Regions from separate parts of the Brevibacillus sp. NSP2.1 genome, predicted to be linked through region 1. Evidence: riboswitches for the same ligand, from Rfam matches in the RefSeq annotation. Region 1 holds a riboswitch; the other holds the start of a gene.

Evidence for each region. Region 1 has a riboswitch for FMN ahead of ribD (bifunctional diaminohydroxyphosphoribosylaminopyrimidine deaminase/5-amino-6-(5-phosphoribosylamino)uracil reductase RibD). Riboswitches for the same ligand answer to the same signal wherever they lie in the genome.
Region 2: another riboswitch for FMN. It lies ahead of M655_RS22570 (ECF transporter S component); the one in region 1 lies ahead of ribD (bifunctional diaminohydroxyphosphoribosylaminopyrimidine deaminase/5-amino-6-(5-phosphoribosylamino)uracil reductase RibD).

The regions. Positions count from the first base shown of each region.
Region 1 is NZ_CP048274.1:1,124,437-1,131,473, reverse strand. Features, by position in the region: partial or broken gene M655_RS05495 (IS256 family transposase) at 147-290, shown strand; partial or broken gene M655_RS28290 (IS256 family transposase) at 285-431, shown strand; gene ribH (6,7-dimethyl-8-ribityllumazine synthase) at 785-1,249, opposite strand; gene M655_RS05485 (bifunctional 3,4-dihydroxy-2-butanone-4-phosphate synthase/GTP cyclohydrolase II) at 1,264-2,463, opposite strand; gene M655_RS05480 (riboflavin synthase) at 2,482-3,153, opposite strand; gene ribD (bifunctional diaminohydroxyphosphoribosylaminopyrimidine deaminase/5-amino-6-(5-phosphoribosylamino)uracil reductase RibD) at 3,261-4,361, opposite strand; FMN riboswitch at 4,495-4,646, opposite strand; FMN riboswitch at 4,752-4,897, opposite strand; gene M655_RS05470 (HAD family hydrolase) at 4,984-5,634, opposite strand; gene M655_RS05465 (hypothetical protein) at 5,822-6,238, shown strand; gene M655_RS05460 (hypothetical protein) at 6,250-6,396, opposite strand; gene yunB (sporulation protein YunB) at 6,429-7,037, opposite strand, start outside.
Region 2 is NZ_CP048274.1:4,640,662-4,647,698, reverse strand. Features, by position in the region: gene M655_RS22580 (ABC transporter permease) at 1-462, shown strand, start outside; gene M655_RS22575 (ABC transporter permease) at 466-1,263, shown strand; FMN riboswitch at 1,622-1,778, shown strand; gene M655_RS22570 (ECF transporter S component) at 2,034-2,642, shown strand; gene proS (proline--tRNA ligase) at 2,960-4,426, shown strand; gene M655_RS22560 (HAD family hydrolase) at 4,519-5,157, opposite strand; gene M655_RS22555 (winged helix-turn-helix domain-containing protein) at 5,236-5,868, opposite strand; gene bcp (thioredoxin-dependent thiol peroxidase) at 6,020-6,490, shown strand; gene M655_RS22545 (M42 family metallopeptidase) at 6,525-7,037, shown strand, end outside.

The DNA.
Region 1 (7,037 bases):
TTCATATGGAATCTTATTGAAGTAATGAAAGCATTAACTGAAAAAAACAATACAAGATTTAAAACCGCTAAAACAGTATCCATAATTAGTTTCTTACTTCTCCTTGTCCTCTATATCATTATTTTTGAATACATCGGGCGTTAACCATGACGATCAAAGCATTAGCGAAAGATTGCCGAGCCATCGAGGACGTTCATGAGATGCTCAAGAACCTCTTTTGTGACACCATCCAGCAGTTGTTTGAAGCGGAAATGGACGATCATTTAGGCTATGCCAAACATAATGCTGACGATGCCTTACGGAAAATTATCTAACTGGCAACCATGGAGGCATCAAATAAATGAACCATGCCACTTCGGTGCTGGAAAGAATGTATATCGCAACTGGCCATCCATTTTGGAAGCCGCTTGCAAGGGGAACTGTCCGCATAAAGAGGCTGTTAGGTCGGCCTGACATGGAGCCTCTGCGGGCATGATTCCTTGCGATTGGGCGATGCCAGTCAACCATGCATAGCATGGCTAACGAATCTATCATGCCCGCTCCTCCATGTAAAGCCGTTGACGTAACTATTCACCTGTTAAAAACCCATTTACACAAAAAAAATTACATTACTCTTCCTACCAGGCATTCCCTTTACTTTCCTTCATTGGTTTAGCACTTCATTCACAAAAAATATCAGCCAAATAACATGAATCAAGAATGGGATCTATGTGTGCTTTCGGGCAAACGAAAAAACGGGAGCCGCAGCCCCCGCTTCCTCACCTAGACAAGCGATTCGTATCGTTTAGGCGAACTGTTTGGACAGGTTCGCCATTTCAATCGCTGCCGTTGCCGCTTCCCAGCCTTTGTTGCCCGCTTTTGTGCCGGCGCGCTCAATCGCTTGCTCGATGTTGTCCGTCGTCAGCACGCCAAAAATGACCGGAATCCCGGTGGAAAGCGACAGCGAGGCGACGCCTTTGGCTGCTTCGTTGCAGACGTAGTCGAAGTGCGGAGTCGCTCCGCGGATGACCGCGCCCAATGTCACAACCGCGTCATAGCGCCCCGACTCGGCCATTTTTTTCGCGATCAACGGAATTTCAAAAGCGCCCGGCACCCAGGCCACGTCTACGTTGTCTTCCTCTACGCCGTGGCGCTTCAACGCATCGAGCGCACCGCCTACCAGCTTGCTGACGATCAGCTCGTTAAATCTTCCTGCTACAATCCCTACGCGCAAGCCCGTTCCTACCAAATGTCCCTCAAATGTTCTCATCTTCTCCACTCTCCTTAGCCTTTGAAATGAAGCAGGTGTCCCAGCTTCTCCTGTTTGGTCGACAAATACCGTTTGTTGTGCGGATGTGCCTGCATTTGCAGCGGCACCCGTTCCTCCACCTTCAGCCCGTAGCCGTCCAGCCCCCGGATTTTGCGCGGGTTATTGGTCAAAAGCCGCATTTTTTGCACGCCCAGGTCGCGGAGAATTTGCGCCCCGATGCCGTAATCGCGCAGATCGGCGGGGAATCCGAGCTTTTCGTTCGCCTCCACCGTATCCAGCCCTTCCTCCTGCAGCTTGTAGGCGCGCAGCTTGTTAATAAGCCCGATGCCGCGGCCTTCCTGGCGCATGTACAAAAGGATGCCGGAGCCCGCCGCCTCGATCTGCTCCAGCGCAGCATGCAGTTGCGGGCCGCAATCGCAGCGGTGGGACCCGAAAATATCTCCTGTGAGGCACTCGGAATGCACCCGGACGAGAACGGGCTTGGCCGAATCAATCTCGCCCTTGATGAGCGCCACGTGCTCTTTGCCGTCCAGCTCGTTCGTATAGGCGGCGATCCGAAAATCGCCATAGCTCGTCGGCAGGCTCACTTCGATTTCTTTTCGCACGTGCGATTCGGTGCGCATCCGGTAGGCGATCAGATCGGCAATCGTAATCAGCTTCAAGTCGAAGCGGCGAGCGATCTCCACGAGCTGCGGCAACCGCGCCATCGAGCCATCCTCGTTCATGATTTCGCAAATGACACCTGCGGGCACGCTCCCCGCCAGCCGGGCGAGGTCCACCGCCGCTTCGGTATGGCCCGCCCGCCGCAAAACGCCCCCGGCTCTCGCAATCAGCGGAAAAATATGCCCCGGCCTGCGAAAGTCCTCTGCCGTCTTCCGCTCGTCCAGCATCGCCAGCACGGTCTGCGAACGCTCCTGCGCCGAGATGCCTGTATGCGTGCTCACCTCGTCAATCGACACGGTAAACGCCGTCCCTTGCTTGTCCGTGTTGTGCCTGACCATTGGGGTGAGCGCAAGCCGCGCGGCCTGTTCCTCCGTCACCGGGACGCAGACAAGACCGCGCCCGTGCGTCGCCATAAAGTTAATCATCTCCGGCGCAGCCGCTTCCGCCAGGCAGACGAAGTCCCCTTCATTTTCCCGATCCTCGTCATCCACGACGATGATGGCTTTTCCTTGGCGCAAATCTTCCAGCGCCTCTTCTATGCGATGAAACATGGGCTTGTCCCTCCTCGTTCAAACGAATCCGTTTTCCTGCAAAAAAGCCATGCTGATTTTCGCGCCTTTTGCTTCGGTCTGATTGCCGCCTGCTGGCTTGCCGCGATAGCCCAAAAGCCGCTCGACGTACTTGCCGATAATATCTGTCTCCAGGTTCACCTGATCGCCCGCGCGCCGATCGTGCAGGCTGGTCGCTGCCAGCGTATGCGGGATGATCGACACCGAAAAATGCGCATCGGCAACGTCCACGACCGTAAGACTGATGCCATCGACGCAGATCGAGCCTTGCCTGATGACGTATCGTAACAGCTCCGGCGCGGCTTCAATGCGAAACAGCACAGCGTTGGCGTGCGGCTCTCGGGACAAAATCGTGCCCGTTCCGTCGATATGCCCGGAGACGATATGCCCGCCAAAGCGGTCGCCCAGCCGCATCGCCCGCTCCAGATTGACCCGCTGGCCTGTGCGCAGGTGACGGAGGGTTGTCTTTTTCATCGTCTCCGGCATGACATCTACGCTAAAATGCCGAGCCGAAAAAGACGTGACCGTCAGGCAAATCCCGTTGACGGCGATACTGTCGCCGAGCTTGACGCCTTCCAGCACCCGCTGCGCCCGAATGACCAGCCGACTCGCCTGCCCGTTGCCTGTGCTGGATTCCAACGTTCCGACTTCCTCCACCAGTCCGGTAAACATCGGCCTTTTCCTCCTCTTTGTGCTTGCTGAACAAAAATTTGCTCCCGTCGTCTGGCGACTGCTGCTCTCTGGCGCGAATGCGCAGAAAACGGAAAACCTGCTTCCAGCTACTTTTCCCATAGCGGATAACCGCTTATGCGCACGTCCTGCTCATCCAGCAGCTCGACAGTTGCATCCGCAAGCCGGACAGTCTGATCCATCGTGGCGAAGCCCGGTCCGCCAAATGGCGTGGGCGCGCCGCTTCCGCCGATCAGCTTCAACGACACGTAGCTGACGATCTTCTGGATCGCGCGCGCCTGTAAAAACGCCCCGTTCACTGCCTGCCCGCCTTCAACCAGCAGCGAAGTAATCCCGCACTCGCCCAGCGTATCCAGTACGTTTTCCACCGAAATTTGTCCGCTTGCCACAAACAGCCTGACGCCTTTTGCCGCCAATGCCGCACGCTTTTCTGGCGGAGCCGCCTCTGTCGTGAAAATCCAGGTCGGCGCATCCGCATTTTCGATCACGCGCGCTGCAAGTGGCGTGCGAAGCTCGCTGTCCAGGACGATCCGCACAGGCTGCCGTCCATACAACTGCTCCCCTTGTCTGGCCGTCAAAAGCGGATCGTCCGCCAAAACGGTTCCTACCCCGACCAAAATCGCATCGTGCTGTCTCCGCAGTTCGTGCACCTCCGCGCGCGCCCGTTCGCCCGTGATCCAGCGGCTGTGTCCTGTGACCGAAGCGATTTTGCCGTCCAGCGTGCTCGCCGTTTTCACCGTCACAAACGGGCGCTTCGTCGTGATGTAGTGGAAAAACACCTCGTTGAGCCTTTTCGCTTCCGCTTCGCCTACCCCGACGAGCACTTCCACTCCTGCGGCGCGCAGCTTCTCCACGCCTTTTCCAGCCACGAGCGGATTCGGGTCCAGCGTCGCAATCACAGCCCGGCGAATCCCCGCCGCCACTACCGCATCGGCGCAAGGGGGCGTTTTTCCGAAGTGGCTGCACGGCTCCAGCGTCACGTACAAAGTAGCGCCAGCCGCCTTTTCCCCTGCCATGCGCAGCGCATGCACCTCCGCATGCGGCTCCCCGGCACGCAAATGCGCGCCCATGCCTGCAACTGCTCCGTTGCTCACCAGGACTGCACCGACCAGTGGATTGGGGCTGGTCTGGCCGTGGGCCGAGCGCGCCAGCTCCAGCGCCAATGCCATGAACCGCTTGTCCTGCTCCATGTAAAACCTCCTTTTTCCTGCCTGGATTCCAGCCAAAACAAAAAGCCCTCGAAACCTCAAGCGTTTCAGGGCATAGGGAAAGAAGCCTTCTCGCATTCGTTTTTTGCAAAAATAACGATGCCAAAAAGCGCAGTCAGCTCTTCTTCCATCCGGACTTTACCGTCGGCTCTGGAGTTGCACCAGATCAGTCGCAAACCGTCACGGTCCACGAGTCGCGGGCTCAGACGATGGTTCGCCATCGCCATTACCGCCGGTCAGGAATTTCACCTTGCCCTGAAGATTTTCGCTATGAAGTTGCGGAATAAAAAACGCCCGTGAGAACATGCTCAGGGCGTAGGGAAAGAAACCTCGCAAATGCCTGTTTTTGAAAAAACAGCTCTGAGGTTATGCCAATACCTTCTCCCATCCGGACTTTACCGTCGGCCTTGGATTTGCACCAAGTCAGTCGCTATCCAACTGCGATAGCGAGTCGCGGGCTCAGACGTGCGTTCGTCATTACCGCCGGTCGGGAATTTCACCCTACCCTGAAGGCTGGTATTCAGTTAGGCAAAGTATAGCACATTTTTCACGTTCGCTGTCATTTTTTTAGGCAGAAGTGTTTTTCTCCTGCCTGCAAGCTTTGTTACAACATAGTCAGCAGCTCGCGCAAATCCGCAATGTACGCTTGCGGTGCCACGTCATGGCGCTCCATGTCTTGCGCATGTCCCTGGTAGGCGATAAACGCCACCTCCCCGTCCTGCGCGGCTTTTCCGTCAATCCAGGAATCCCCGACCATCGTCCAGGCCGAAGCAGGCATATCGGGATACTGCCTGCGAATGTAATGAATCCCGGACGGGTGCGGCTTCAAGGTCGTCATCTGCTCGCGCGCCACAATCTTCTCGAAGCAGCCCGCAATACCGGTTTGGTGCAGCGCTTCCTCTGCGGCAGCGTAGGCGTTGTTGGTCAAAATGAACAAATGATGCCGCTCCATGAGCTGCGCGAGTACTTCCTGGGCATGGTTCTCGAGAACAGCCTCGTGCATTCCCGCCTTTTCGATTGCCGTGACGGCTCCCCACATCTCCTGTTCGAGCTGGCTGGTCAGCCTGCCCGACTTTCGGCCAAGCTCGATCAGTTGCGAGGCGGTATGGCTGTGCCAGTCGAAGGTCGGCTCTATCAGACCATGCTCCGTCCACAACTGAAAAATTGCCCGCTTCATTTCCGCAAAATTGATCTTCGAGTGCAGCAGCGTATTGTCCATGTCAAAAATGATGCCTGTTGCAAAGCGTCTGTTCATTTCCTTTCCAGCCCCCTCGTCTTCGGTCCGTTCCCGTCTCTTGCGCTCGCAAGCCGCTTTTTTCAGTATAGCAAACAAGCTGCTCCCCCGATTGCCGAATGCTGGAAACAGGACTTTTTCCATATGGAGAACCAAAAATGACATAGAATATTTTCTACGTATGATGAAGAGGAGCTGATGATACGTGATGAAAAAGAAAGCGTGGGCGCACGTCGCTCTGTCGCTCTTCGCAGCAGTGGCGATCAGTGCGTGCAGCCAGCCAGCTTCAGTGGATCAACCGGCACAGCAAGCGGAACAGCAAACACCGCAACAGTCAGCGCAGCAACCAGCACAGCAGACTGCGCAACAGCCGACCCAGCAAACTTCCGGCGACACTGCTGCCCAGCCTGCCTCTGAACAGAAGCGGCCGGAATATCTCCCAGCCGATTTCCCGCTCCCGGAGGTCGCCGAAATTAGCACCTCGCATTCCGAAATCAAAGACGGCAAAAAGTTTGTCCTGCTCATTTTCAGCACAAAGGAAAGCATGCCAGCCGTAACCAAGCTGTACAAAGACTACTTCAAGACGCAAAACCTCTCTGACTCCGGGCAAACCATCGACGACTAAAACATCATTATTCAGGGAGGCAACATCGAGAAAAAACAGTCCTGGTCGATGATCGGCGGCCCGCTCAGCGGCCAGGAAGGCGTCATCGAGCTGACTGTCACCTGGGCGGAGCAGTAAGCAAGGGCAGCCATCTCCATGAAAAAAGCGACAGCTCGCACGCTGCCGCTTTTTTTCGTTTCCGCCGCGCCTTCTACGGGCTGTCGTCCATACCTTCCATGGGCGCACGCGGCACATCCGGCTTGCCTTCCGGATTGTTGTACAAATACTGCGGCACGTCGCCGATGATGAGGGAGTGCGTGATCGGGATTTTCGTCGTAACCGTCTGCTCCTCGGTCGCAAACGGAATGACGATGCGCAAGTCGACCTCTACGAAAATGTAGACCGTGGCGAGCACCATGTTGATGCCCGCCTCCTTCAGCTCTGTCTCCAGCTTCGTTTTCACAGAGCCGATCGGCACGAAGGTCACGGGCAAGTTCGGCCCCATTTGCGCCAGAAACGTATTCCCTGTCGCCAGGCCAAGCGGAATCGTGCGGTCCACTTTTTCCGTCTCGAACTCCTGGAGCTTGTTCTGGACGCGCGAGGTGGTTTCGCCGACAATTCTTGCGTACTCCTTGAAGTTGAACTGATACGCCTGAATTTGCCCCTCGTTGTTCTTTTCGATCTTCACGATCTGGTTGAAGTCGACGCCTTGCTGGGAAATCCGCTTGGTGACCGCATCCGTAATCGCTTCCTTCGCCAATTGCTCTGCTTTTTGAGTAGCCAGGATCAACAGTGTCGGCTCCAGCCGATGCTGCAAAAA
Region 2 (7,037 bases), 2.1 Mb from region 1:
GGGATTTTCCGCTTTCTGTTTTTCGCGGGGCCGGGGATTTTTCTCATCAGCCTGATTATTCCCTTTCACTTCCCGGCGACCGCGACCGGCTGGGGGCTGTACCTGCTCAGTCTGATGTTCGCTTTTCTCATTAATACGCAGATTAACCTGCTGACGGGTCTGTTCACGTTTTTCCTGTTCCGCAACGACGGGATGATGCGGGCGAAGCGGGTCGTCGTCGATCTGATGTCCGGCCTCGTGCTGCCGATCAGCTTTTTTCCGGGCTGGGCGCAGACCGTCATGGGCTTTCTGCCGTTTCAGGCCGTCAACTACTATCCGAGTCTGATTTTCACCGGAGCGATTACCCCTGGACGGGCCTGGGAATTGATCGGCTTTCAGGCGATCTGGATGGTTGTCATTCTGGTCCCCATCCTGGTTTTGTGGCGTATGGCCCGAAATCGGCTGGTCGTGCAAGGAGGGTAGACGATGCAAAACGTGAAACATATTATCGGCATTTTTGCCGACTACCTGGGCCAGTATTTCAAAACGAGGCTTGCCTATCGGGCTGACTTTCTCGGGGAGCTTGTGTCCAATCTCGTTTCCGAGTTGATTAACCTCGTGTTCATTATCGTCGTGTTCACGCACGTTCCGATGATGAAAGACTGGACGCGGGACGAAATCATTTTCATTTACGGGTTCTTTTTGGTGCCGTATGCGCTGTTCTCGATGTTTTTCGGCTTTTGGGACTTCAACGAGCGCTACATTATCCGGGGCGAAATGGATCGCATCCTGACCAGGCCGATTCACAATCTGGCGCAGGTTTGTCTGGAATCGATTGCGCCGGACCGCATTTTCGGCATCATCACGGGCCTGATTATTATGGGCTATGCGGCGATCCAGCTCGACCTGTCGTTTTACTGGTACGACCCGCTGATCTTCATCGGGCTGGTCGTAAGCGGCGCTCTCATCTACGGCGGCGTGTACACAGCGATTGCGGCGGTCAGCTTTTTCTCTGATTCGCGGACGGGAATCGCCCCGATGATCTACAACATTCAGCAGTACGGCCGCTATCCGGTGGATGTGTACAACAAAGCGATCCGCTTCGTGCTGACCTATGTACTGCCGTTTGCCTTCGTCGGCGTCTACCCGGCTGCCTACTTTTTGCGCAAAGAAGTCTGGTACACCTACGCGGCGTTTACTCCGCTCGTGGCTGTCGTTTTCTTTGGCCTCGGCCTGTTTGTGTGGAACTGGGGAGTCAGCAAATATCGGGGAGCGGGTTCGTAGCAGTCGCGGCGTGATTCGATGCTGGAGGGGCCGAATGTATATTTTTATTTGCGGCTCGTTATGGTAACATTAGAGGTAACAAGCGAAAAAAAGACCGTCCGGCGGCAACCGGAGCGGTCTGTACAATGGAAGCTTCCCTCAAGGGGTTCGGCTCAAAATTTCTGGAAGAATAGACCGCTGGAGTTGGGACTCAAGGGCGGTCTATTTCTTTTTGGTCAAGGTAACTACCAACCCGATCAAAGCGACCAGGAGCATATCCTATTAAATTCATCGGAAAACAATAAAAAATTGTCGATTTAGCCGTTTCCTCTATTGTCAAATCAAAAAAGCGCAGTATAATATGCAATAGACAACTACACAATTCCTTCGGGGCAGGGTGCAATTCCCGACCGGCGGTGAGCGTGCCACGAGCACGTTAAGCCCGCGAGCCTCCCCAGCTTGTCAGCAAGCGACGGAGTGCAGGATCTGGTGAGATTCCAGAGCCGACAGTACAGTCTGGATGGGAGAAGGATGACGACAGTACGTTTTCTGCACGTGCTTGTTTGCCTGTGCAAACGGGAAAAGCTGCAAAAGGGGCATGCAAAATCAGCACCTTTTGTTTCGCGAACCTGTTTCCTGCACATGCTTTGTCATACGCCTGTAATCTGCCCTGAGAATCTTTCTCAGGGTATTTTTGCGTTTCCGCAGGCAAAGCGTATGAGTAGCAACACGTGTAGCACGACCACTGTTGCCATTCCTCAAAGAAGGAGAACAAAGAGGAGATGGTACACATGAAAGAAACAGCCTTGCATTCTTCGCGCAGAGCAACCCAGCGGATCGTGACGATTCCGATGCTGGCCGCCGTTGCCTTTATCCTGCAATTTTTGGAGGTTCCCGTTCCGCTGATGCCGAGCTTTCTGAAGCTTGATTTCAGCACGCTGCCAGCGTTGATCGGCGGGCTTATGTACGGTCCGGTGGCCGGAATCATCATCGAAGTTTTGAAAAATACATTGCACTTTCTGTTTAAAAATGCAGACGGACTGGTGATCGGCGAGATTGCCAATGTGATTGCCGGCGCCAGCTTCATTTTGCCGGCTATCCTGCTGCAACGCAGCGGCCAGGGCAAAAAAGGTTTTCTGACAGGGCTTGCGCTCGGAACATTGCTGATGACAGTCGTCATGGCTGTCGCCAACGCATACGTCCTGCTCCCGGCTTACGCTGTGCTCTACCATATGCCGATGGCAGAGCTGCTCGCGATGTTCAATGCGACGAGCGTCTGGTCCCTCGTCTTGGTCGGCATTGTGCCGTTCAACATTTTCAAAGGCGTCGTGCTCGCCTTGGTCGCCTATCCTGTTTACGCCAAGCTGGGCGCTCGCCTGGCCCTGCGTACCACAAATTGACATCGGCCTTTCGACTTGCTAAGATATGTTCTTAAACGAACCGTTTTTGTAAAAAGGCTATGAAAGGACCCGCAGCTATTTCCCTTGTTCCAGAGAGTCGGCCCTAGTCTGGAAGGCTGATACGAGGCATACCTGCACCCCATCCTGAAGCCGCCAGCGACGAGCTGGTCCGGTCGCCCCGCCGTTATCGGGTTGGAAAAGAGGACTGTGGCAAAAGCCATGGTCAATCAGGGTGGTACCGCGGAAGTCAATCCTCCGTCCCTTTTGGGATGGGGGATTTTTTGCATTTCATGCGAATAAAAAAGGAGCGTAGAAGGATGAAAGAGGACAAAGCGTTTGTAAAAGAAATTACACCGCAGTCGGAAGATTTTTCGCGCTGGTACATTGATGCGATCAAAAAGGCGGACTTGATGGACTACACCCCGGTGCGCGGCTGCATCGTCTTCAAGCCCGACGGCTTCGAGCTGTGGGAGCGGATTCAGGAGGCGATGGACAAACGGTTCAAGGAAACCGGACATCGCAATGCCTACTTCCCGATGCTGATTCCCGAGTCGTTTTTCCAAAAAGAAAAAGAGCACATCGAGGGCTTCAACCCAGAACTGCCATGGGTGACCGAAGCGGGCGGCGAACAGTTGGAGGAAAAGCTCGCCCTGCGCCCGACCTCGGAGACGATCATCGGCCACATGTACAGCCAGTGGATTCAGAGCTACCGCGACTTGCCGATCCTGATTAACCAGTGGGCCAACGTGTTCCGCTGGGAAAAGCGCACGATGCCGTTTTTGCGCACATCGGAATTTCTCTGGCAGGAAGGCCACACCGCCCATGCGACAGAAGAAGAGGCGCGCCAGGAAACGATGCAGATGCTCGAAATTTATCGCGAAGTAGTCGAGCAGGAGCTGGCGATTCCGGTATGGAAAGGGCAAAAGACGCCGAGCGAGCGCTTCGCGGGTGCGGTTGACACGTACTCGATCGAAGCGATGATGAAGGACGGAAAAGCCGTGCAGGCAGGTACCTCGCACTATTTGGGCGACAAGTTTGCGCGCGGCTTCGAGATCAAGTTTTTGGACCGCGACAATCAGTTCAAGTACGTGCATACGACCTCGTGGGGCAGCTCGACGCGGCTCATCGGCTCGATGATTATGGTGCACGGCGACGACCGCGGCCTGGCGCTGCCGCCACGGATGGCGCCTACGCAAGTCATCATGATTCCGGTAGGTCCGATGAAGCTGCGGGAAAAAGTGATGGAGGCGTTCGATCCGCTTTTCGACGAGATCAAAGCGGCAGGGGTTCGCGTGCGTGCCGACTTGCGCGAAGAGACGCCGGGCTGGAAGTTCAACGAATGGGAAATGCGCGGGGTGCCGCTGCGCCTGGAGCTTGGGCCGCGCGACGTGGAAAACGGTCAGGCGATCCTGGCCCGCCGCGATACGGGCGAAAAAGTGACCGTGCCGCTGGCGGGAATTGCCCAGACGATTGCGAAGCTGCTCGAAGACATCCAGCAAAACATGTTCCAAAAAGCGCTGGCCTTCCGGGAAGCTCATTCTCATCTCGACGTCGACACGATGGAGCAGTTGGCTGCGCACATCGCCAACTGCGAGAGCGAGAACCGCCCAAGCGGCTGGGTGCTGGCCGGCTGGTGCGGAGACGACGCTTGCGAAGCCAAGGTCAAGGAAGAAACCAAATTTACCTCCCGCAACATTCCGTTCGATCCGCCTGCCCAAAAAGCAGCCTGCATTTGCTGCGGCAAAGAGGCGAAGCATACGGTCTGGTTCGGGCGGGCGTACTAGGCGGTTCTGGTAACGCATACGCTTGAACCGAAAACAAGGGAGTGCCCCTCGCGTGAAAAAGAGGGCACTCCCTTTTTGCCTGTGCGAAAAACTTAGCGGCCGAGCACCCAGTCGGCAAAAACCTGTGCGTCGGAAAAGCGGTAGTCCGGCTCCGGATCGAAGCTTCCGGCCTTTTGCGTGACGGGCAGCCAATCGACCCCGACCGTCGTAAGCCCTGCCGCACGCCCGGCCACGATGTCGGCATCGCTGTCGCCTACAAAAATCGTCTCCCCGGCCGTTGCGCCAAGCTCTTTCAGCGCAGTAAAAATGCCTTCCGGGTGCGGCTTTGGCTGGCTCACGTCATCGCCTGTAATCACGACGGAAAAATACGTTTCCAGTCCCCACTCGCGCAAGGAAATATCTGCGCTTCTCCGTCCTTTTCCCGTGACGATTCCCATCTGGACTCCAGCCGCGTGCAACTGCTCCAGCATGCGGGCGATTTCCCCGGGGTTTTGCACCCGGGCATGCTCGCTCGTGTAGATGGCAAAAAAATGATCCAGTGCCGCGGCATGCTCGTGTGCGGGCAGCCTGTTTTGCAAAATGCCTGTCTCCGTCGGCCCGAACAGCGCGACGATTTGCTCGTCTGTGTAATGCTCCTGCAAAAAGCGCTGAAAAGTCGAGCGAAAAGCCGTGAAGATGAGCGGGAGCGTATCGGCGACGGTTCCGTCAAAATCAAACAGAATGGTGCGCATCATCCACCCTCCTTTTGGGCTGAAAAACAAAGAAAAACCATCTTTCTTGATGGTTTTCCTGGTGTGGTTCTCTGCTTTTTACAGAGGCTTGTCCTGATCGTCTGCATCCTCAAACGGTTCTTCCGAATCGTCAGTCGGGTCAGCAGGCGTCAACGGGAACAGAACGTCGAAAAACTTGAATTTGCGGCGTCCCGGCTCGTTTTTAAAGCCTTTGTACTTCTGCAAAAGATCGCTGATGTCGTCGACCAGTTGGTTGCGTTCTTCCTGGCTCAAATAAAATTCAGTCAGGTTAAAAGCAAACGTGTTCTGGTATTCCTTGCGAACATCCTGATCGCTTGCCACGAAGCGGTTGAGTGTCCTCATGAGATCCTTTTCTGTCGTGCGAAACGGAGTGAACATGACGTCACTCAATTGCTGTGCGTTTTCCTCAATCATAAGCTGAAGCTTAACCTGAATCACCTTGGCGACTGGCTCGTAATATTTCTCAACGATGGAACCTTTGACGCGGGTATCCACCTGTTCGAGCAAACCAACACGCACGAGCTCCTTCACGTGGTAGTGAAGACGTGCAGCATTTTCGCCTAGTTCCGTAGCGATTTGTTTGGCCGTACGCGGCTCCAAATCCTCGAAGAGTTCTAAAATCTTAACCCGTTCTGCTATGGCAAGGGATTTAAGCGCTTCTGGATCGGTTACTTCAAAAAACTCTTTCATGCCAATTCTCACCATCCAACTGACTAGGCCATTTTTTTATTTTTCTTAATTAATTCTATCGTTTTCTAATTGAAAGCGCAACGTATATGCGGATGAAGTGCCTGTAAGCTTGTGGTAAAATGAGACAAGTGATTTTTACGGAGGGATGAGCATGATCGCAAGCGGACAAGCCGCGCCGTTATTTACATTGCAGGCCAATCAGGATCAGACGATTTCACTTTCCCAATTCCGCGGGAAAAATGTTGTGCTTTATTTTTATCCGAAGGACATGACGCCAGGCTGCACGACAGAGGCGTGTGATTTCCGGGACTACCATCCGCAGTTCGCTGAGCTGAATACAGTCGTACTCGGGATCAGCCCGGATTCAGTCAAATCGCACGACAAGTTTATTGCCAAGCACGAGCTGCCGTTTCCGCTGTTGGCAGACCCGGAGCACGAGGTGGCAGAAGCGTACGGAGTGTGGGTGCTGAAAAAAATGTACGGCCGCGAGTACATGGGGATCGAGCGGACGACCTTTGTGATCGACAAGGAAGGAAACATCGCAAAGGTCTGGCCAAAAGTAAAGGTGAAAGGGCACGTACAGGAAGTGCTTCAATTCATCAAGGAAGAGCTGCAAGGCTGACAGGCAGAGTTGATACATAGAGGAGGAGCATTTCATGAGTGTGTCTACAGAGTATGTGGTTCAATCCTTTTGCCAATTGGCGAACATCCCGAGTCCGTCCGGCAACACAGCCAAAGTCATGGCGTGGGTAGCGCAGGAGCTGGAACAGCTCGGCGTCGAGTACAAGCGGACGAACAAAGGCGCGATTGTAGCGACTGTGCCGGGAGCGCGTGACGACAAGGCGCGCCTGCTGACAGCGCACGTCGATACGCTTGGCGCGATGGTCAAGGAAATCAAAAGCAACGGCCGTTTGAAGCTGACTTTGATCGGCGGCTTTGAGTTCAATGCAATTGAAGGGGAGCATTGCACGGTGGAAACCGCGAGCGGCCGCCTCGTCACCGGAACGATTTTGTCCTCGAAGGCTTCCGTCCACGTGTACGGCCGCGATGCAGGCAAGGCGGAAAGAACAGACGTCAACATGGAAGTGCGCCTGGACGAAAAAGTGACAAACAGGGAGCAGGTGCAGGAGCTGGGCATTTCCGTCGGGGATTTTGTCTCCTTCGACCCG